DNA from 4 places in the Nocardioides nitrophenolicus genome. Region 1 is predicted to be linked to each of the others. Evidence: riboswitches for the same ligand, from Rfam matches in the RefSeq annotation. Region 1 holds a riboswitch; each other region holds the start of a gene.
What was found. Region 1 has a riboswitch for cobalamin ahead of JOD66_RS13260 (ribonucleoside-diphosphate reductase subunit alpha). Riboswitches for the same ligand answer to the same signal wherever they lie in the genome.
Positions count from the first base shown of each region.

Region 2: another riboswitch for cobalamin. It lies ahead of cobN (cobaltochelatase subunit CobN); the one in region 1 lies ahead of JOD66_RS13260 (ribonucleoside-diphosphate reductase subunit alpha).
Region 3: another riboswitch for cobalamin. It lies ahead of JOD66_RS09990 (ABC transporter substrate-binding protein); the one in region 1 lies ahead of JOD66_RS13260 (ribonucleoside-diphosphate reductase subunit alpha).
Region 4: another riboswitch for cobalamin. It lies ahead of JOD66_RS24370 (ferredoxin-like domain-containing protein); the one in region 1 lies ahead of JOD66_RS13260 (ribonucleoside-diphosphate reductase subunit alpha).

Region 1 is NZ_JAFBBY010000001.1:2,725,890-2,730,901, forward strand. It holds gene JOD66_RS13255 (ABC transporter substrate-binding protein) at 1-407, opposite strand, end outside; cobalamin riboswitch at 465-669, opposite strand; cobalamin riboswitch at 771-987, shown strand; gene JOD66_RS13260 (ribonucleoside-diphosphate reductase subunit alpha) at 1,105-3,495, shown strand; gene JOD66_RS13265 (ribonucleotide-diphosphate reductase subunit beta) at 3,492-4,523, shown strand; gene JOD66_RS13270 (superoxide dismutase) at 4,645-5,012, shown strand, end outside.
Region 2 is NZ_JAFBBY010000001.1:5,043,502-5,048,513, forward strand. It holds gene JOD66_RS24265 (AMP-binding protein) at 1-399, shown strand, start outside; gene JOD66_RS24270 (hypothetical protein) at 366-914, opposite strand; cobalamin riboswitch at 931-1,050, shown strand; gene cobN (cobaltochelatase subunit CobN) at 1,086-4,706, shown strand; gene JOD66_RS24280 (SAM-dependent methyltransferase) at 4,804-5,012, shown strand, end outside.
Region 3 is NZ_JAFBBY010000001.1:2,032,993-2,038,004, reverse strand. It holds gene JOD66_RS10000 (FecCD family ABC transporter permease) at 1-538, opposite strand, end outside; gene JOD66_RS09995 (class I SAM-dependent methyltransferase) at 535-1,323, opposite strand; gene JOD66_RS09990 (ABC transporter substrate-binding protein) at 1,320-2,360, opposite strand; cobalamin riboswitch at 2,428-2,612, opposite strand; gene JOD66_RS09985 (PadR family transcriptional regulator) at 2,648-3,277, opposite strand; gene JOD66_RS29055 (AAA family ATPase) at 3,291-5,012, opposite strand, start outside.
Region 4 is NZ_JAFBBY010000001.1:5,064,625-5,069,636, reverse strand. It holds gene JOD66_RS24390 (hypothetical protein) at 1-207, shown strand, start outside; gene JOD66_RS24385 (bifunctional RNase H/acid phosphatase) at 249-1,424, opposite strand; gene JOD66_RS24380 (zinc ribbon domain-containing protein) at 1,421-2,164, opposite strand; gene JOD66_RS24375 (Nif3-like dinuclear metal center hexameric protein) at 2,161-3,282, opposite strand; cobalamin riboswitch at 3,320-3,490, shown strand; gene JOD66_RS24370 (ferredoxin-like domain-containing protein) at 3,549-4,385, shown strand; gene JOD66_RS24365 (precorrin-8X methylmutase) at 4,382-5,012, shown strand, end outside.

The DNA.
Region 1 (5,012 bases):
TTGTCGGCGTCGAAGGCGCTGGCGTACGACGCGTAGACGAAGTCCGGCTTCGCGGCGAGCAGGGTCTCGTTGTCGGGGTACTCCTTGGCGAGCACCTTCACCTCGTCGTACGCCGGCTGCCACTTCTGCGGCACCGCGTCGTCGAGGTACGCCGTGCCGGCCATCCGGTCGGACAGGTCGAGCGCGAGCATGACCTCGGTCGCGCCCTGGTTCATGGTCACCGCGCGCTCAGGCGGCGCGGTGATGGTCGAGGTGAAGCCGCAGCTGCTGGCCTTCACCGGGAAGCCGGTCGTGGTGGCAGGGCCCTTGTCCTCGGCCTCGGGAGCGCCGGCGCACCCGGCGAGGAGGAGCGGCAGGGCGGCCAGGGCAGGCAGGAAGCGGGTACGACGGAACGACGTCACGGTCACTCTTTTCGGGTCCGAGGCTCTTGCGCGAAGCCTGTGGTGCGGGTGTGTCGCGGACCCTCGAGATCCACGGCCAGCAGGTCTTCGGACTCGGGATCGACCGGACGGAGCGCCTTCCCGGAGTCGGTCAGCCGAGTGTCTGCTGCCCGCCACCAGTGGCGTGTTGCCCCGCCCGTCACCCTCACCGCTGCGCGTCAGTCCCGGACTCTCACCGGGTTCCCTGACTCACGTTGCTTCGTGAGCACGACTGGCGATGCGGACGCTAGCACGCGCCGCCCGGGCGCTCTTGGTGGGATATCTCACCTCCGGGGCACCCGACACGCCGACACCAGATCTAGGTCCCACGGATCTGAGCAACCACTACATATGGTGGTTCTCGTAGCTGGTTCCTCGCCCCACCCAGGGGCGCGGAGGCAAGAGGGAACCCGGTGGAAGTCCGGGACTGCCCCGCAGCGGTGAGTGGGAACGACCGCCGTCACACAGCACTGGGTCGCGACGTGCGACCTGGGAAGCGACGGCCAGTAGGACTCCTTTCGAGGAGACGCCCGCGAGTCCGAAGACCTGCCAGCGCACCGCGCCCGCCGGGTGCGGTGGTCCGAGGCCTCGTGGGAAGGCCGACGGCTGAGCAGGCGCCTGCCGACGACGGGGCGCCTCCCCTGCTGTCGTCCCCTCGCGAGCCAGACTCCGAGGGGAGAAGCCAGTGACCGTCACCGAGTCACCCACCCGCACCACCATGACGGTGCGCAAGCGCAACGGCGAGACCGAGAGCGTCGACGTCACCAAGATCGTCCGCGCCGTCGACCGGGTCAGTGCCGACCTGCCCGACGTCGACCCGATGCGGGTCGCCACGCGCACCATCAGCGGCCTGTACGACGGCGCGACCACCGCCGAGCTCGACCGGCTCTCGATCCAGACCGCGGCCGAGCTGATCGGCGAGGAGCCGGCGTACTCGCGACTGGCGGCCCGGCTGCTCGCCGGGTACGTCGACAAGGAGGTCCGCAACCAGGGCGTGGCCTCGTTCAGCCAGTCCGTCGCGCTGGGCCACGCCGAGGGCGTGATCGGCGACGAGACCGCCGCCTTCGTCAAGGACAACGCCCGCAAGCTCGACTTCGCGATCGACGAGGACGCCGACCGCCGCTTCGAGTACTTCGGCCTGCGCACGGTCTACGACCGCTACCTGCTGCGGCACCCGACGACCCGGCTGGTGCTGGAGACGCCGCAGTACTTCCTGCTGCGCGTGGCCTGCGGCCTGTCCCGCACCCCGCAGGAGGCGATCGGCTTCTACCGGCTGATGTCGAGCCTGGCCTACCTGCCGAGCAGCCCGACGCTCTTCAACTCCGGCACCCGGCACACCCAGATGTCGTCGTGCTACCTCGTCGACAGCCCGCGCGACGAGCTCGACTCGATCTACGCGCGCTACCTCCAGGTCGCCCAGCTCTCGAAGTTCGCCGGCGGGATCGGCATCGGCTTCTCCCGGGTCCGCTCGCGCGGCGCGCTGATCCGCGGCACCAACGGCCAGTCCAACGGGATCGTGCCGTTCCTGCGCACGCTGGACGCCTCGGTCGCCGCGGTCAACCAGGGCGGGCGCCGCAAGGGCGCGGCATGCGTCTACCTGGAGCCGTGGCACCCCGACGTCGAGGAGTTCCTCGAGCTGCGCGACAACACCGGCGAGGACGCCCGGCGGACCCACAACCTCAACCTGGCGCACTGGATCCCCGACGAGTTCATGCGCCGGGTCGAGGCCGACGAGACGTGGTCGCTCATCGACCCGAACGAGGCGCCGGAGCTGCCGGACCTGTGGGGCACCGCGTTCGACGAGGCCTACCGCCGGATCGAGGCCGAGGGCCGGTACGTGCGTCAGGTCAAGGCCCGCGACCTCTACGCCAAGATGATGCGCACCCTCGCCCAGACCGGCAACGGCTGGATGACCTTCAAGGACGCCGCCAACCGGTTCTGCAACCAGACCACCGACACCCCGGGGCCGCGGCAGCCGGTCGTGCACCTGTCGAACCTGTGCACCGAGATCATCGAGGTCTCCTCCGACGGCGAGACCGCCGTGTGCAACCTCGGCTCGGTCAACCTCGGCCAGCACCTGCTCGCCGGCGGGGTCGGTGGGGTCGGTGGTGCCGATCTCGACTGGGACAAGCTCCGCGCGACCGTGCGCACCGCTGTGCCCTTCCTCGACCGGGTCATCGACATCAACTACTACCCGAGCCCCGAGGCGGCGGCCTCCAACCCGCGCTGGCGGCCGGTCGGCTTGGGCCTGATGGGGCTGCAGGACGTCTTCTTCGCGCTCGGCCTGCCGTTCGACTCCCCGGAGGCCCGCGCGCTGTCGACCCGGATCTCGGAGGAGATCTACCTGACCGCGCTCGAGGTCTCCTGCGAGCTCGCCGCCGTCCACGGCGCACACCCGGCGTACGACGCCACGCGGGCCGCCCGCGGCGACCTGCACCCCGACCTGTGGGGCGCCACCGTCACCCAGCCCGAGCGCTGGGCCGCGCTCAAGGAGCGCGTCGCCGAGCACGGCCTGCGCAACTCGCTGCTCATCGCGATCGCGCCGACGGCGACGATCGCCTCGATCGCCGGCTGCTACGAGTGCATCGAGCCGCAGGTCTCCAACCTGTTCAAGCGCGAGACGCTGTCGGGGGAGTTCCTCCAGGTGAACTCCGCGCTCGTCCGCGAGCTCAAGGCGCGCGGCCTGTGGACCGCCGAGGTCCGCGAGGAGATCAAGCGCGCCGAGGGCTCGATCCAGGGGATCGCGGCGATCCCGGCCGACGTACGGCTGCTCTACCGCACCGCCTGGGAGCTCCCGCAGAAGGCGCTTGTCGAGATGGCCGCCGAGCGCCAGGGCTTCATCGACCAGTCGCAGTCGCTCAACCTCTTCATGGCCGCACCGACGATCGGCAAGCTGTCGTCGATGTACGCCTTCGCCTGGAAGAGCGGGCTGAAGACGACGTACTACCTGCGCTCGCGACCCGCCTCGCGCATCCAGCAGGCGACCGTCGCCGTGCTGCCCACCCCCACGACCGCCGACGAGGAAGCGATCGCCTGCTCCCTCGAGAACCCCGAGAGCTGCGAGGCCTGCCAGTGACCGCCACCGACCACACCGCCACCACCAGCCGGATGCTGCTCGACCCGGGGATGAACCTCACCCTGCGGCCGATGCGCTACCCGCACTTCTACGAGCGCTACCGCGACGCCATCAAGAACACCTGGACCGTCGAGGAGGTCGACCTCCACTCCGACCTCAAGGACCTGAGCCGGCTCACCGACGCCGAGCGGCACCTGGTCTCGCGGCTGGTGGCCTTCTTCGCGACCGGCGACACGATCGTGGCGAACAACCTGGTGCTCAACCTCTACCAGCACATCAACTCCCCGGAGGGGCGGCTCTACCTGAGCCGGCAGCTCTTCGAGGAGGCCGTGCACGTGCAGTTCTACCTGACCCTGCTCGACACCTACGTGCCCGACGAGACCGAGCGGCACGAGGCGTTCGCGGCGGTCGACAACATCCCGTCGATCAAGCACAAGGCGGACTTCTGCTTCACGTGGATCGACAAGGTCTTCGAGCTCGACCGGCTCGAGACCCGCGAGCACCGGCGGGCGTTCCTGCTCAACCTGATCTGCTTCGCGGCGGTGATCGAGGGGCTGTTCTTCTACGGGGCCTTCGCGTACGTGTACTTCCTGCGCTCGCGCGGGCTGCTCAACGGCCTCGCCTCGGGGACCAACTGGGTGTTCCGCGACGAGTCGATGCACATGGCGTTCGCCTTCGACGTCGTGGACACGGTGCGCGAGGAGGAGCCGGACCTCTTCGACGACGAGATGGCCGCCGAGATCCGGCAGATGCTCATCGAGGGCGTGGACGCCGAGGCCCAGTTCGCCGACGACCTACTCGGCCAGGGAGTGGCCGGACTGTCGACCGCCGACATGCGCGCCTACCTGGAGCACGTCGCCGACCGGCGGATGCAGCGGCTGGGCCTGGAGCCCATCTACGGATCGGCCAACCCGCTGGCGTTCATGGAGCTGCAGGACGTGCAGGAGCTGTCGAACTTCTTCGAGCGCCGGGTCTCGGCGTACCAGGTCGGGGTGAGTGGCTCGGTCGGGTTCGACGAGGACTTCTGATTCGGGTTGCGGGCCGTCCCCACCCTCGGTACCCGCCGAGCAATGGTGGGGACGACCCGCGAGGGCAGCATTTCCCTGGACCATTGTTGCAAATCAGTTGCAATAGCGAAAGGCTGGCGACATGTCCGTCTACGCGCTTCCCGACCTCCCCTACGACTATGCCGCCCTCGAGCCCTACCTCTCGGGCGAGATCATGGAACTGCATCACAGCAAGCACCACAACGCCTATGTCACCGGCGTCAACACCGCCGTCGAGCAGCTCGCCGCGGCCCGCGAGCAGGAGTCCTTCGGCAGCCTCTCGACGCTGGAGAAGAACCTCGCCTTCCACCTCGGCGGCCATGTCAACCACTCGGTGTTCTGGCCGAACATGTCGCCCGACGGCGGGGACAAGCCGACCGGCGAGCTGGCGCAGGCGATCGACGAGCACTTCGGGAGCTTCGACAGGTTCCGTGCCCACTTCCAGGCCAACGCGCTCGGCGTCCAGGGCTC
Region 2 (5,012 bases), 2.3 Mb from region 1:
CACACCGGAGACGGCGGCTACCTCGGCGACGACGGCTACCTCACCATCGCCGACCGCAAGAAGGACGTGATCATCACCGGCGGCGAGAACGTCACCTCGATCGAGGTCGAGGACACCCTGTTCTCGCACCCGGCCGTCGCCGAGGTCGCGGTGATCGGCGTACCGAGCGAGAAGTGGGGCGAGACGATCAAGGCGCTCGTCGTACTGACCCCCGACACGAGCGCCGGCCTCGAGATGGAGGCCGAGCTGATCCGCTGGTGCAAGGACCGGCTGGCCGGCTACAAGGCGCCGACGTCGGTGGAGTTCCGCGACGAGCTGGCCCGGACCGCGACCGGCAAGCTGCAGAAGTTCAAGCTCCGCGCGCCCTACTGGGAGGGGCTGACCCGCCAGGTGAACTGATCGGCCGGGACGAGCGTGGCGGCCCATCCCGCGGCCTGCCACGAGGTCGCCGTCGCCTCTGCCCAGGCCGGGTCCGCCGACGCGACGACGTCGACCTCGGTGGCGACCGCGTCCGGCCGCGCCGCCGGTACGCCGAGCGGCCGGCCGCTGATCGGGTCGGTGAAGTCGGGGCCGCCGTCGACGCAGGTCACCCGGCGCAGGCCGATCCCGAGGCGGCGCTGGTGCTGGGCCAGGCTCAGCGCGGCGATGCCGGCCTCGCCGTACCCGACGACGGTGAGGTGGTCCGGCGGGTGCACGGCCGAGCCGCGGGCGTAGCGGATCGAGCGGAGCAGGTCGCGCCCGTCCTCCCAGGTCGGTACGACGACCCGCACCCCGCCGCGGGTCGCGATCCGGCTCGCCAGGGCGCCGACGGCGTCGGCGTCGGTGCGGACCGCGGGGTGCCACAGCAGGAGGGTGTCCAGGTTGGGGTGGCCGTGCACGGCCACGGGAATGCCGGGCGCCTGCTGATCCTGCATGGGACCACCGTAGGCTGAGCTCCCACAGGTCCGCGGCCCAGGAACCCGGTGTGAGACCGGGGCGGTTCCGCCACTGTGACCCCGACGCCCTCGTGGCGGCGGGCAGCCAGACACTGGCCGCGGACACACCTACCGATGAGGGGCGAGAACCCCGAGGAGGCCTTGAGCGTCATGGCGCGCATCGCACTGCTGTCCACGTCCGACACCGACCTGCTGTCCGCGCGGGCGAGCGGGGCCGACTACGGGTGGGCCAACCCGAACCGTTCGACCCTCGACGGCCTCGTCGCGCTGGCCGAGGGGAGCGACCTGGTCGTCGTCCGGCTGCTCGGCTCCCCCCAGCAGTACGACGGCGAGCTGGCCGCGCTGCGGGCCACCGGGCGTCCGCTGGTGGTGCTCGGCGGCGAGCAGACACCGAGCGCGGAGCTGATGGAGACCTCGACGGTCCCGGTCGGGCTCGCGGCCGAGGCGCACCGCTACCTGGCCGAGGGCGGCCCGCGGAACCTGGCCCAGCTGCACGCCTTCCTCTCCGACACGGTGCTGCTCACCGGTGAGGGCTTCGAGGCCCCGGAGGTGATCCCGGCCTGGGGCCTGGTCGAGCGGCCTGGTGCGATAGTCCCTGCTCAAAAGCACCGAGATGCCCCGAGAACCGGTGCTTTTGAGCAGGGACTATCGCGGGTGGGCGTCCTCTTCTACCGCGCCCACCAGGCCAGCGGGAACACCGCCTTCGTCCACGCCCTGTGCGACGCGATCGACGCGACCGGGTCGGCCGTGGGGGTGCCGATCTTCGCCGGCTCGCTGCGGGCCGCGCCCGACGAGCTGTTCACCGCGCTCGGTGAGCTCGACGCGCTGGTCGTCACCGTGCTCGCCGCGGGCGGCAGCGTCCCGGCCGGCGCGAGCGCGGGCGGCGACGACGAGACCTGGGACGTGGAGCGGATCGCCGCGCTCGACATCCCCGTGCTGCAGGGCCTGTGCCTGACCAGCAGCCGGGCCGAGTGGGACGCCTCCGACGACGGCGTCTCGCCGCTCGACTACGCCAACCAGGTGGCGATCCCCGAGTTCGACGGGCGGATCAGCACCGCGCCCTTTTCGTTCAAGGAGCTCGACGACGCGGGCCTGCCGTCGTACGTCGCCGACCCGGAGCGCGCCGCCCGGGTGGCCGGGCTCGCGGTGAACTACGCGCGGCTGCGGCGGGTGCCGAACGCCGAGAAGCGGATCGCGCTCATGCTCAGCGCCTACCCCACCAAGCACTCCCGGATCGGCAACGCGGTCGGCCTCGACACGCCCGTCTCGGCGGTGCGGCTGCTGCGCCGGTTGCGCGACGCCGGGTACGACGTCGGCGACGGCTTCGGCGTCCTCGATCTCGAGGACGACACCGAGGCCGGCGACACCCTGATCCACGCGCTCATCGCGGCCGGCGGCCAGGACGAGGAGTGGCTGACCTCCGGCCAGCTCACCGACGCGCACGTGCGGATCACCAAGGCCGAGTACGACGCCTGGACCGCAGACCTGCCCGCCGACCTGCGCGGCGACATGGTCGAGGCGTGGGGCGAGTCGCCCGGCACGCTGTTCGTCAACGACAGCGGCGAGATCGTGCTCGCCACGCTGCGGGCCGGCAACGTCGTGCTGATGATCCAGCCGCCCCGCGGCTTCGGCGAGAACCCGGTCGCGATCTACCACGACCCCGACCTGGCGCCCTCGCACCACTACCTGGCGGCGTACCGCTGGGTCGAGCACGGCTTCGGCGCGCACGCCGTCGTCCACCTCGGCAAGCACGGCTCGATGGAGTGGCTGCCGGGCAAGAACGCCGCGCTGTCGGCGTCCTGCGGCACCGACGCGGCGATCGGCAGCATGCCGCTGATCTACCCCTTCCTCGTCAACGACCCGGGCGAGGGGGCGCAGGCCAAGCGCCGCGCGCACGCCACGATCGTCGACCACCTGGTCCCGCCGATGGCGCGCGCCGAGAGCTACGGCGACATCGCGCGGCTCGAGGGCCTGCTCGAGGAGTACGACAAGATCTCCGCGATGGACCCGGCCAAGCTGGCCGCGATCCGCGGCGAGATCTGGCAGCTCATGCACGCCGCCGAGCTGCACCGTGACCTCGGCCTCGAGGAGAAGCCCGAGGACGACGACTTCGACGACTTCCTGCTCCACGTCGACGGCTGGCTGTGCGAGATCAAGGACGTCCAGATCCGCGACGGCCTGCACGTGCTCGGCCAGGCGCCCGAGGGGGAGGCACGGGTCAACCTGGTGCTCGCGATCCTGCGCGCGGCGCAGGTGTGGGGCGGGCAGTCGCACGCCGTACCAGGGCTGCGGGCCGCGCTCGGCCTCGCGCCGGAGGCGCCGACCACCGAGGTCGACCGGGTCGAGGCCGAGGCACGCGAGCTGGTCGAGGCGATGGAGAAGGCGGGTTGGGACCCCGCCCGCGTCGCCGACCTGCACGCCTCGCCCGAGGTGCGGCAGGTGCTGGCGTTCGCGGCCACCCAGGTCGTCCCGCGCCTGGCCCGGACGACGGACGAGCTCGACCACACCCTGCACGCGCTGGACGGTGGCTACGTCCCGGCCGGCCCGTCCGGCTCGCCGCTGCGGGGCCTGGTCAACGTGCTCCCGACCGGCCGCAACTTCTACACCGTCGACCCGCGCGCCGTCCCGTCCCGGCTGGCCTGGCAGACCGGTCAGGCGATGGCCGAGTCGCTGCTCGCGCGCTACGTCGAGGAGGAGGCTGCGTACCCGGAGTCGGTCGGCCTCTCCGTCTGGGGCACGTCGGCGATGCGCACGTCGGGCGACGACATCGCCGAGGTGCTCGCGCTGCTCGGCGTACGTCCGGAGTGGGACGAGGCGTCGAAGCGGGTGCACGCGCTGACCGTCATCCCGCTGGAGGAGCTCGGCCGGCCGCGGATCGACGTCACCGTGCGGATCTCCGGCTTCTTCCGCGACGCCTTCCCCCACGTGGTCGCGATGCTCGACGACGCCGTGCGGATGGTCGCCGAGCTCGACGAGCCCCTCGACCAGAACTTCGTGCGCGCCCACGCCGCCGCTGACCTGGCCGAGCACGGCGACGAGCGGCGTGCACGCACCCGGATCTTCGGCTCCAAGCCGGGCTCCTACGGCGCCGGCATCCTGCAGGCCGTCGAGTCCGGCTCGTGGCGCGACGACGCCGACCTCGCCGAGGTCTACACCGCGTGGGGCGGCTTCGCCTACGGGCGCGACCTCGACGGCGTACCGGCGGCCGACGACATGCGCGCCAACTACCGGCGGATCAAGGTCGCGGCCAAGAACATCGACACCCGCGAGCACGACATCGCCGACAGCGACGACTACTTCCAGTACCACGGCGGCATGGTCGCCACGATCCGCGCGCTGACCGGCTCGGCCCCGAAGGCGTACGTCGGCGACTCGACCACGCCGGACGCCGTCCGGACTCGCACCCTGCAGGAGGAGACCAACCGCGTCTTCCGCGCCCGCGTCGTCAACCCGCGCTGGATCGGCGCCATGCAGCGGCACGGCTACAAGGGCGCCTTCGAGCTGGCCGCGACCGTCGACTACCTGTTCGGCTTCGACGCGACCGCGGGCGTGGTGCACGACTGGATGTACGAGTCGCTGGCTCGGTCGTACGTGCTGGACGAGACCAACCAGGAGTTCCTGCGCAAGTCGAACCCGTGGGCGCTGCGGAGCATCGTCGAGCGGCTGCACGAGGCCAAGGACCGTGGGCTGTGGGAGTCGCCGGATCCCGAGGTGCTGGCGGCGCTGCAGGCCGCCTATCTCGAGGTCGAGGGCGACCTGGAGGACCGATGAGGGGCGCTCTGGGGCATGCGGTTTGGGACCAAACCGTAGCGACACGCCGTACGAGCACGTCGTTGGTGCCCAATTCCCAGCTGGTCGGACCAGTTCGATGACCGCCGCCCGAGTACGCATCCTCGGCTTCGGGATGGGGCCTCAGCACGTCACCCCGGAGGTCGCGGCGGCGCTGGGGGAGTGCGACTACGCGATCGCGGTGCAGAAGGGCGACGAGGACGCCTTGCTGGAGGCCCGGCGCGCGGTCTGCGAGGCGTACGGCGTCGAGCTGGTCGTCGTACGCGACCCGGAGCGGGACCGCTCGCC
Region 3 (5,012 bases), 690 kb from region 1:
CGGGATCCGCGGACGTCAGCACGATGAACGAGGTCAGCGCGGAGAAGAGCTGGGTGCCGGCGACACCGGCCAGGATCAGCTTGTCGGGTCCGGAGCCGGCCGCCCAGGCGAGCAGCACGACGAGCGCGAAGGACACCAGCGCGCCGAGGAAGGCGCCCCCGGTCAGGCCCAGGGCGCCCGCGCCGATGCCGAGCACCGCCACCACGACCGCGCCGGTCGAGGCGCCCGAAGAGATCCCGAGGACGAAGGGGTCGGCCAGGGGGTTGCGCAGCAGGGACTGCAGCACCGCGCCGCACACCGCCAGCCCCGCGCCGCAGGCCGCCGCGAGGATGCTGCGCGGCAGGCGCAGCTCCCACACGATCGCCGCCCGCAGGCGGGAGAGCTCCGCCGGCGGACCGCCGAGATGCTCGCGCACGACGGCGAGCACCTCGCCCACCGACAGGTCGGCGGGCCCCACGATCGTCGCCGTCGCCACCGAGAGCAGCACCAGGGCGGTGCCGACGACGACCGCGGTCGCCAGCCGGAGCCGGGAGGTCAAGCCACCCCGTAGACGACGAAGTCGTCGAAGAGCTGCCACACCGTGCCGTGCTCGGCGAACCCGGCCTGCGCCAGCGCCGCGAGCCGGAAGCCGACACCGGTCGCCTCCGGCGCCGGCCGGTCCGCGAAGCGCCGGTCGCGCTCGGCGACCAGCTCGGCGTACCCGGCGCGGGCGGACAGCTCCGACCACCAGGTGTCCCACGGCTCGGCGCCCCGGTCGAACGCCGCCTCCTGGGTACGCCGGTCGTGCTCGGCCGCCCAGGAGCGCAGCCGCGGCTGCCGGTGGTCGTAGCGGAAGTGGTCGCCGTCGAGCAGGACGCCGTCGTCGGCGAGCAGGTCGCGGGCGTCGCGGTAGGCCGCGACCAGCTGGGCGGGCGAGAGCCAGTGCAGCGCCGTCGTCGAGACGACGCCCGCGACCGGCTCGTCCCCGACGTGCGCCCGCAGGCGCTCGACCCAGCCGTCGGCGGTGAGGTCGTCGTCCACGAAGGCCACCCGGTCGCCGTACCGCTCGCCGGCCTCACGGGCCAGCGCCAGCAGCGCCGGGTCGTGGTCGACGCCGAGCACCCGCGCCCGGGGGAAGCGCTCCAGCACCCGGAACGAAAGCGAGCCGGGCCCGCACGCCAGGTCGACCACGACGGCCGGCTCGCCGCCGCACTGCAGGTCGAGGACGTCGAGCATCGCGGCGAAGCGGCCCTCGCGCTCGGCGATGTACGCCGCCTGCTGCCGGTCCCAGCGCTCGAGCAGGTCGGCGCTGCTCACCCCGGTCACCCCGGTCACCCCGGTCACCCCGCCAGCCCCAGGTCGCGCAGGCCGGCGGCGAGCTGCTCGATGCCGTCGACGTTGCGGATCGACGGGTCCATCGTGGTGCCGTCGAGAATGATGTAGCGCCTCTCCTTGACCGCGGTCAGCCGACGGGCGACCGGGTCGGACTCGAGGAAGTCGATCTTCGCCCGGGCGCTGTCGCCGTCGCCGCCGCGGCCCAGGTCGGCGAGCACGAGCACCGTCGGGTCGCGCTCGAGCAGGCTCTCCCAGCCGATCTCGGGCCAGTACTGGTCGGAGTCCTCGAACGCGTTGGTGGCCCCGACCGCACGGGTCATCAGGCCGGGTGCGCCGCAGCAGCCCGCGATGTAGGGGGTCTTCGTGGCGGCGTACCACCACGCGAAGGTGATCTCGCCCGTGCCCGCGGCCTGCTGGGCCGGCTGGGCCGCCTCGGCGCGGCGCCTCAGGTCGGCGACCAGCTCCGCGCCCCTGTCGGGCACGCCGAACAGCCGCGCGATGTCGGTGATCTCGGCGTACTGGTCGTCGAGGGTGAGCCGGTGCTGGACCTCGGCCTCCTGCCCGGCGCACTCGCTCGGCGACTGGTACGTCGGCACGCCGAGCTCGGTGAACCGCCCGCGGTCGGCGATGCCCTCGTCGGTGAAGGTGTAGTCGAAGGTGGTGTAGAGGAGGTCCGGGTCGCGGTCGAGCACCGACTCGAAGGACGGGAACTCCGCCGCGAACGGCTCCACCTTCGCCCGCTCGGCCTCGAGCGCGGGCAGCACGCTGTCGTCGCTGATGGCGTAGCCGGCCATCCGGTCGCCGAGGCCGAGCGCGAGGAGCAGCTCGAGCGCGGGCTGGTTGACGGCCACGGCCCGCTCGATCGGCGCGGTCACGGTCACGTCGACGTCACAGTTGGCGAGCCCGACCGGGTAGCCGGCGTCGGAGGTCGGTGGCGCGGCCGCGCCCGGGTCGTCGGCGTCGGTGGAGCCGCAGCCGGTCAGCGCGCCGAGCAGCAGGACGCCGCTCAGGAGCAGGGCGGAGGAGGAACGGGTGGGGTGGCGCATACGGGTCTCACCGTCGTGGTCCGCAAGCCCGGGTCGCGGGGCCTGTCCATCGGGTTCGCGCGGTCCGGTCGGTCCGCGGAAGCCAGCAGGTCTTCGGACTCGGGATCCATCGGACGGGGCGCCTTCCCAGACCGGGGTCCAGTGGCTGGCTACTGCCTGCTCCGCCCGTCACCCTCACCGCTGCGCGTCAGCTCCGGACTCTCACCGGATTCCCTGGCCACTGGTGGCTTGACTGGCGTTCGGAGCCTAGCAGCGCCCGCCGCGCCGGTGGTCGGTGGCGGTCGGGCTCAGCCGCCGAGGAGCGCCCGGTACCGCTCGCGGTCGGCGTTCATCTGCCAGCCCGGGTCGTCCGCGGGCGGCGTCCAGGTCGTCGCGTCGAGCGCGAGTCGGCCCGCCTCGAGCTCCTCGATGGTCTCGCGCAGCCAGGCCAGCTCGGCCACCGCGAGATCGAGCCACATCACCACGCCGCGCAGGGCGTGCGGCGGGGCGTCGCCGGGCTCGGGCGGGGTGGCGAGCCGGGCGACCAGCTGCTCCAGGGCGACCCGTCGGCGTACCAGGGACCGCAGCGCGTTCTCGGGCGGGACGAGCGGAAGCAGTCCGAAGGCCGCGCTGAACGCCTTGCGGTCGACGACGCTGACCTCCTCGAGGCCGGCGGTCACCAGGCGCTCGAGCTCGGTGCGCCCGGTCGCCGTCGACTCGTAGACCGCAACCTCCCGGCCGCCGTCGTCGAGGTCGTGGCGCACCAGGAAGCCCTGCTTGGTCAACGTGGCCAGGCCGTTGTAGATCGAGCCCGGGTTGAGGTGGGCCCAGTCGTCGACGCTCCACGACAGCAGCTCACGGCGGATCTGGTAGCCGTTGACCGGCTCGAAGAGCGCGACCGCGCCCAGGAGCAGCATCCGGGTGTCGTGGGCGGCCATGGTCCCCAGTCTCCTACGCGTCCGCGGCGAGCCGGGCGGCGAGACCGTCGCGTCCCACGCCGAGCTTGCGGTAGGCGCGCGAGAGGTGCACCTCGACGGTCTTGGTGCTGAGGAACAGCCGCTGGGCGATGTCGCGGTTGCGCAGCCCGGTGGCGGCCAGCTCGACGACCCGTCGCTCGGCCGAGGTGAGCGCCGCGACGCCGGTCGTCTCGATCCGCCCGGCCCGGCCGCCGGCCAGGGCGAGCTCGGTGGTGGCCCGCTCGGCGAGGCCGGCCGCGCCGAGACGGTGCGCCAGCTCGCGGCCGATCCGGAGCTGCTCGCGGCCCTCGACCCGCCGTCCGGTACGACGCAGCGCGGCGCCCAGCGCGACTCGCGAGCGGGCCTCCTGGAGCCGGGCCTGCGACCCGGTGAGTACCTCGACCGACCGCTCCAGCTGGGCGATCCCGTCGTCCGCGGCGACCTCGCCGACGGTCCGCAGCGCCTGGCCGAGCATGCTCGCCGCTGCCTTGCGCTCCGCGACGGCCAGCTCGGTGGCCGCGAGCTCTCGCGCCTCGTCGACCCTGCCCAGCGCCCACAGGCTCTCCACCGCGGCGACCCGCCAGCCGCACCAGGTGGGCGAGTCCATGTCGAGCTCGATCAGCCGCTCGCTGCACAGCCTCAGCGAGGCCAGCGCGCCCTCGTGGTCGCCGGTCGCGGCGCGGACCAGGCCGCGGGAGCGGAGCAGGTGGATCCCCGTGGCGTTGTTGGGGTCGGTGGCCACCTCGTCGGGAATCTGCTCGATGGTGGCGACCGCCTCGGCGAGCCGGCCCTGCCCGAGCAGTGCCTCCGCCAGGCCGGCGGCGGCCATCAGCCGGACCAGCTGACCGCCGGCGACGACCTCGGCGTGGCGCAGCGCCTCGGCGAAGTCGGTGCCGCTGTCGTCGAGGCGGCCGGCCCACAGGTGGGCCCAGCCGCGGGTCACGGAGGCGGCGGCATACAGCGGGACCGAGCCCTCGCGGGCGGCGAGCTCGAGACCCTGTGCGCAGAGCTCGGCCGCCTCGTCGTACGCCCCGGAGCAGGCCAGGTGGATCCGTGCGAGCGACCAGGCGAACGGGCTGGCGAGCTGCTCGGGCGTCGCCCCGTCGCCGATCGCGCGTCGGGCCAGGGCGCCGGCCTCGGCTATCGGCGCGAGGGTCGCGTTGGCGACCGAGGCCTGGTGGATGAGGAGCAGCCGTTCGCCGGGGGTGGCGCCGGCGAGCTCGCCGTGCGCGGCGAGCCGGGTGCGGGCGTCCTCGAAGCAGCCGGGCACGGAGATCTCGGCCGCGACCAGCGCGGCCTCGACGAGGAGGGTCAGGTCGCCGTGTTCCGGTCCGAGGTCCGCCAGCGCGGCCTCGAGGATGGGGACGGATCGTTCGTAGAACCCGCCCACGTGGTACGCCGCGGAGAGCCCCAGCGCGCAGTGCGCCCGCAGCACGGGGTCGCTCACGCCGCGGCCCGCGCGCTCCAAGGTGGCCACCGACGCGGGGTCGCCGGCGTGCAGCTCCGCGGTGCCGAGCTCGACCAGCAGGGCCGGGAGGTCGGCGGCGGGCGGCGGCTCGGCCACCGCGCGGCGGAGCAGGTCGACCGCCGCCTGGGGTGCGCCGTCGGCCAGGGCCGCCCGGGCGGCGGTGCGCAGCAGGTCCGCCGCCCACGGGTCCCCGACGCCCTCGGCCTCGAGCAGGTGTCCCGCCGCGGGATGCAGTCCGTCGGGTTCGGC
Region 4 (5,012 bases), 2.3 Mb from region 1:
CCCGGCGAGGAGCAGCGCTTCCTCCGCCGGCTCGACGGAGCCTACGACCGGGCGCGACATCGTCCCCGGCTCCGGTCGTGGACCCTCGACCAGCCCTGGTGGTGGGTGGACACCTCGACCGTGGCGCGGCGACGCGCGCTGGGTCCGGCCGAGCGGGCCCGCTGGCTTGGTCGTCGTACCGGACAGAATGGTCGTGATTTCGGCTGATCCACGACCATTTCGTCCGGTACGACGGGGGAAACCCCGAACTACCAGCGGCCGGTGTCGCGGAGGGTACGACGACCGGGGGCCAGCGCGTTGAAGAACCTCATCGAGCCCTTCTGCTCACCCGTGCGCGGGTCCGGGTAGAAGGCCAGCACGGAGACCGCGGCCGGCGCGAGCTCCATCCGGAACAAGGTCTCCAGGGGTGCGTCGAGGGCGTGCGCGACCAGCGTCTTGATCGGCGTGACGTGGCTGACCAGCACGACGGTGCGCCCGGCGTGGGTGTCGAGCAGCCGGGCCAGGCCGGCCAGCACCCGCTCCCGCACGCTCACGAACGACTCCCCGCCGGGCGGCGCCGCGGTCATGTCGGCGAACCAGGCGTCCAGCCGCTCGCGGTCGCGCTCGGCGACCTCGGTGAAGCTCAGTCCGTCCCACTCGCCGAACTCCATCTCGGCGAAGGCCGGCTCCTCCTCGACCGCGAGCCCGAGCGCGGCGGCGACGATGTCCGCTGTCTCGCGGGTACGCCGGACGGGCGAGGCGACCACGACGTCGACGCTGTCCTTGAGCTCGGTCAGCCACGCGGCCACCTCGGCGGCCTGCTCGCGGCCCTCCTCGGAGAGCGGCGGGTTGTCGCCGCCGAGCCCGCCGGAGAACCGCCGGCCGGTGGTGTGGGGGGTGACGCCGTGGCGGACCAGCACGATCGTGGTCGGCTGCCCCGGCGTGAAGGCCGGCGAGGACGCCTCCTCGGCGGCCGAATCGGGCTCGTCGGCGACGCCGTCGCCGGGCACGCTCGGCACGCTCACGCCCGACCGCTTGCCGTCGAGCGCCTCGTTGGCGAGCCGGTCGGCGTGGGCGTTCCGGGCCCGTGGGACCCAGGTGTACGTCGTACCGGCGGGCGCGAGCTCGCGCGCCTCGGCCGCGAGCACCGCCATGTCGGGGTGCTTGATCTTCCAGCGCCCGGACATCTGCTCGACGACCAGCTTGGAGTCCATCCGCACCTCGACCACCGCACCGGGCGCGTGCGCGACGGCGAGGGCGAGGCCGGCGACCAGGCCGGAGTACTCGGCGACGTTGTTGGTCGCCCGACCGATGGTGCGCGCGTCCTCGGCGAGCACCGCCCCGGTGGCGGCGTCGCGCAGCACGGCGCCGTACGCCGCCGGCCCGGGGTTGCCCCGCGACCCGCCGTCGGCCTCGACGACGACGCGCGCGGGCCCAGCGGTCACAGGCCGCTCTCGGGGGTGCGGACCAGGATCCGCTGGCACTCCTCGTGGCGCAGCACCGTCTCGGCGGGCGTGGCCCGGATCTGGGCCAGCTCTCCGGCGTCGAGGCTGAGCTGGCAGCCCCCGCACTGGCGGGCGCGCAGGGCGCCGACGGCCACGCCGCCCTTGCTGGCGCGCAGCTTCTCGTAGAGGGCGAGCAGGTCCTCGGGGATGGCGGCGACGATCTCGGCGCGGCCCGCCGAGACGGACGCGATCTCGGCGTCGAGCTCGGCGACCCGCTCGTCGCGGGCGGTGGTGAGCGTGCCGAGCCGGCCGTCGAGGTCGTCGATCGCGGAGGTGAGCTCGGCGAGCGCGGACTGCGCCTCCTCGAGCTGCTCCATCACCTCGAGCTCCTCGTCCTCGAGCGTCGAGATCCGGCGCTCCAGCGACGCGAGCTCGTGCTGCATCCGCTCCAGCGCCTTGGGGTCGGTGATGGCGCCGGAGTCCATCCGGTCGCGGTCTCGCGTGCGTCGCGCCTTGACCTGCTCCACGTCGGCGTCGGCCTTCGCCTGGGCCACGGCGAGGTCGTCGACGACGATGCGCTGGTCGCGCAGCCGGCCGTCGACGTCGGCCCGCTTGCCGAGCAGGTCCTTGATCTCCGCGGCCTGCGCCGGGTTGGTGCGCTGGTGGCGCAGCTGGTCGACCTGGGAGTCGAGGGCCTGCAGGTCGAGCAGGCGGAGCTGGACGGCGGGATCGGCGTTCACAGGTGCATTGTCCAAGGATCGGTGCAGATCGCGCTCACCCGGGTCTCGACCGCGTCGCCGAGCCGCTCGCGGAGCAGCTGGTCGACCACCGGCAGCCAGGTCCACTCGGCCGCCCAGTGGGCGACGTCGACCAGGGCGGGTCCGCCCTTCTCGAGGAACTCGGCGGCCGGGTGGTGGCGCAGGTCGCTGGTGACGTAGACGTCGGCGCCGGAGCCGGCCAGCCGGTCGAGCAGGAAGTCGCCCGCGCCGCCGCAGACCGCCACCCGCTTGACCGGGCGCTCGGGGTCGCCGGCCACCCGGACGCCGTGGTGGGTCGGCGGGAGCGCGGCCGCCACCGCCTCGGCGAAGCCGGCCAGCGTGGTGGGCTCGACGCTGCCGATCCGGCCGGTGCCGACGCCGGCGAGCCGCGGGTCGGCGACCTCCACGACGTCGTACGCCGGCTCCTCGTAGGGGTGCGCGCTCAGCATGGCGCGGACGACCTCGGTGCGCCGGTCCCGCGGGAGCACGACCTCGATCCGCACCTCCTCGACGGTCTCCAGCTCACCGACGGTCCCGATCATCGGGTTCGCGCCGTCGAGCGGACGGAACCGGCCCTCGCCGGGGGCGCTGGTGAAGGAGGCGAAGTCGTAGTCGCCGATCCGGCCGGCACCGGCCTCGGCGACCGCGGCCCGGACCGGCGCGGCGGCGTCGGCCGGCACGAACACGGTGAGCTTGTCGTAGGGCTCCCCCGGCGCCGGGACGATCGGGCTGAGGTCCTTGAGGCCGAGCGCGACCGCGAACGCCTCGGAGACGCCGCCCACGGCCTGGTCGGCGTTGGTGTGGGCGGTGAGCAGCGCGCAGTCGGCCTTCGCCAGCGCGTGCAGGGTGCGGCCCTTGGGGGTGGTCGCCGCGACCCCGTGGACGCCCTTGAGGAAGAGCGGGTGGTGCACGAGCAGCAGGTCGGCCTTCCACTCCGCCGCCTCCGCGGCGACCTCGGGCGTGGGGTCGACGGCCAGCAGGATCCGCTTCACGGGCTGCTCGGGGTCGCCGTACACGAGCCCGACGGCGTCCCAGCCGTCGGCGGTCGCGGGCGGGTACCAGCCGTGGACGAGGTCGACGACGTCCTTGAGCGAGGGCATGGCGGTCAGGCTACCGAGCCGGCCCGAGCACCGGGCTTGGTAAGGTGCCCGTGCCAGCGAAGGGAACCCGGTGTGAGTCCGGGACTGACGCGCAGCGGTGTGGGTGACGGGCGGAGCACGAGGTCACTGGATCTCCTCGGAGATCTGGGAAGACGCTCCGCACCGGATGATCCCGAGTCCGAAGACCTGCTGGCCCTTGCGGCCCGACCGTCGCGAGGTCGATGTGGGGCGATCGCGAGGAGCCCCGGCCTCGAAGGACCTCCACCATGGCGCGCAGCCGTCCGGACCGGTGCCCCGGCATCGTGCACCCCTGGCCCGCCGACGACGGCGGCCTGGTGCGGATCCGAGTCCCCGGCGGCCGGGTGCCGCTCCCGGCGCTGAGGGCGCTCGCCGCGGTCGCCGAGGAGTACGGCGACGGCCGGGTCCGGGTCACCGGCCGCGCCAACCTGCAGGTCCGCGCCATGCCCCTCGCGACGGACGGCTCCCTGGCCGGGCCCGCGCTCGCCGCGCTGGAGGCGACCGGTCTGCTCCCCTCGCGCACCCACGACCGGGTACGCAACGTCCTGGTGTCACCGCAGACCGGCCTCGCCGGCGGCCGCGCCGACCTGCGCCCGGTACTGGCCGCGCTCGACGCGCTGCTGCTCGCCGACGATGCCGTGGCCGCGCTCCCGGGCCGCTTCCTGTTCACCCTCGACGACGGGCGCGGCGACCTGGCCGACAAGCACCTCGACCTCGGCCTGGTCGCGCTCGACGGCGGCACCGCCCAGCTGCGGGTCGGCGAGGGGTGGGGCGAGGTGGTCGCCCTCGCCGACGCACCCGCCGCGCTGCTCGCGGTGGCCCGAGCCTTCCTCGCCGCCCGAGGCACCGGGCCGGAGGCGCCATGGCACGTGCCCGAGCTCGCTCGTCCCCTCGCCCCCGCGGTCCCACCCGCGCCGGGCGCCACCGCCGCGACCGGGCCGCTCCCCCTCGGCCCGGTCGCGGGGGGCCGGCACGTCGGCGTACCCGACGACGGGCTGGACTCGACCACCATCGCGGCCTGGACCGCGCCGACCGTGATCGTCACGCCGTGGCAGGGCGTGCTCATCCCCGAGGAGAACCGATGACCGAGCTCACCGCTCCCCCGCGCCGCTACGACTACATCGCCGACGGGCCGGCGATCTACGTCGACTCGTTCGCGACCATCCGGCGGGAGTCGGACCTGGCCCGGGTGCCGGCCGAGGCCGAGAAGGTCGCCGTCCGGATGATCCACGGCAGCGGCCAGACCGATCTCGTCGAGGACCTGGTCATCCACCCGCGCCTGGTCACCGCCGCGCGGGCCGCGCTCGACGCGGGCGCGCCGATCCTCTGCGACGCGCGGATGGTCGCCATGGGCATCACCGCCGGCCGGCTGCCCGCCGGCAACCCGGTGCACTGCTTCCTCACCGACGAGCGGGTCCCGGCCCTCGCCGCGGCCTGGTCGACGACCCGGACCGCCGCCGCCGTCTCGCTGTGGGAGCCGCTGCTCGACGGCGCCGTCGTCGCCATCGGCAACGCCCCCACGGCCCTCTTCCACCTGCTGGAGCTGATCCTCGCCGGCGGCCCCCGGCCCGCCGCCATCGTCGGCTGCCCGGTCGGCTTCATCGGCGCCGCCGAGTCGAAGGACGCGCTCGCCTCCTTCGCCGACGACCACGGCATCGACATCCCGTTCGTCACCGTCCGCGGGCGCCGCGGCGGCTCGGCGATGGCGTCCT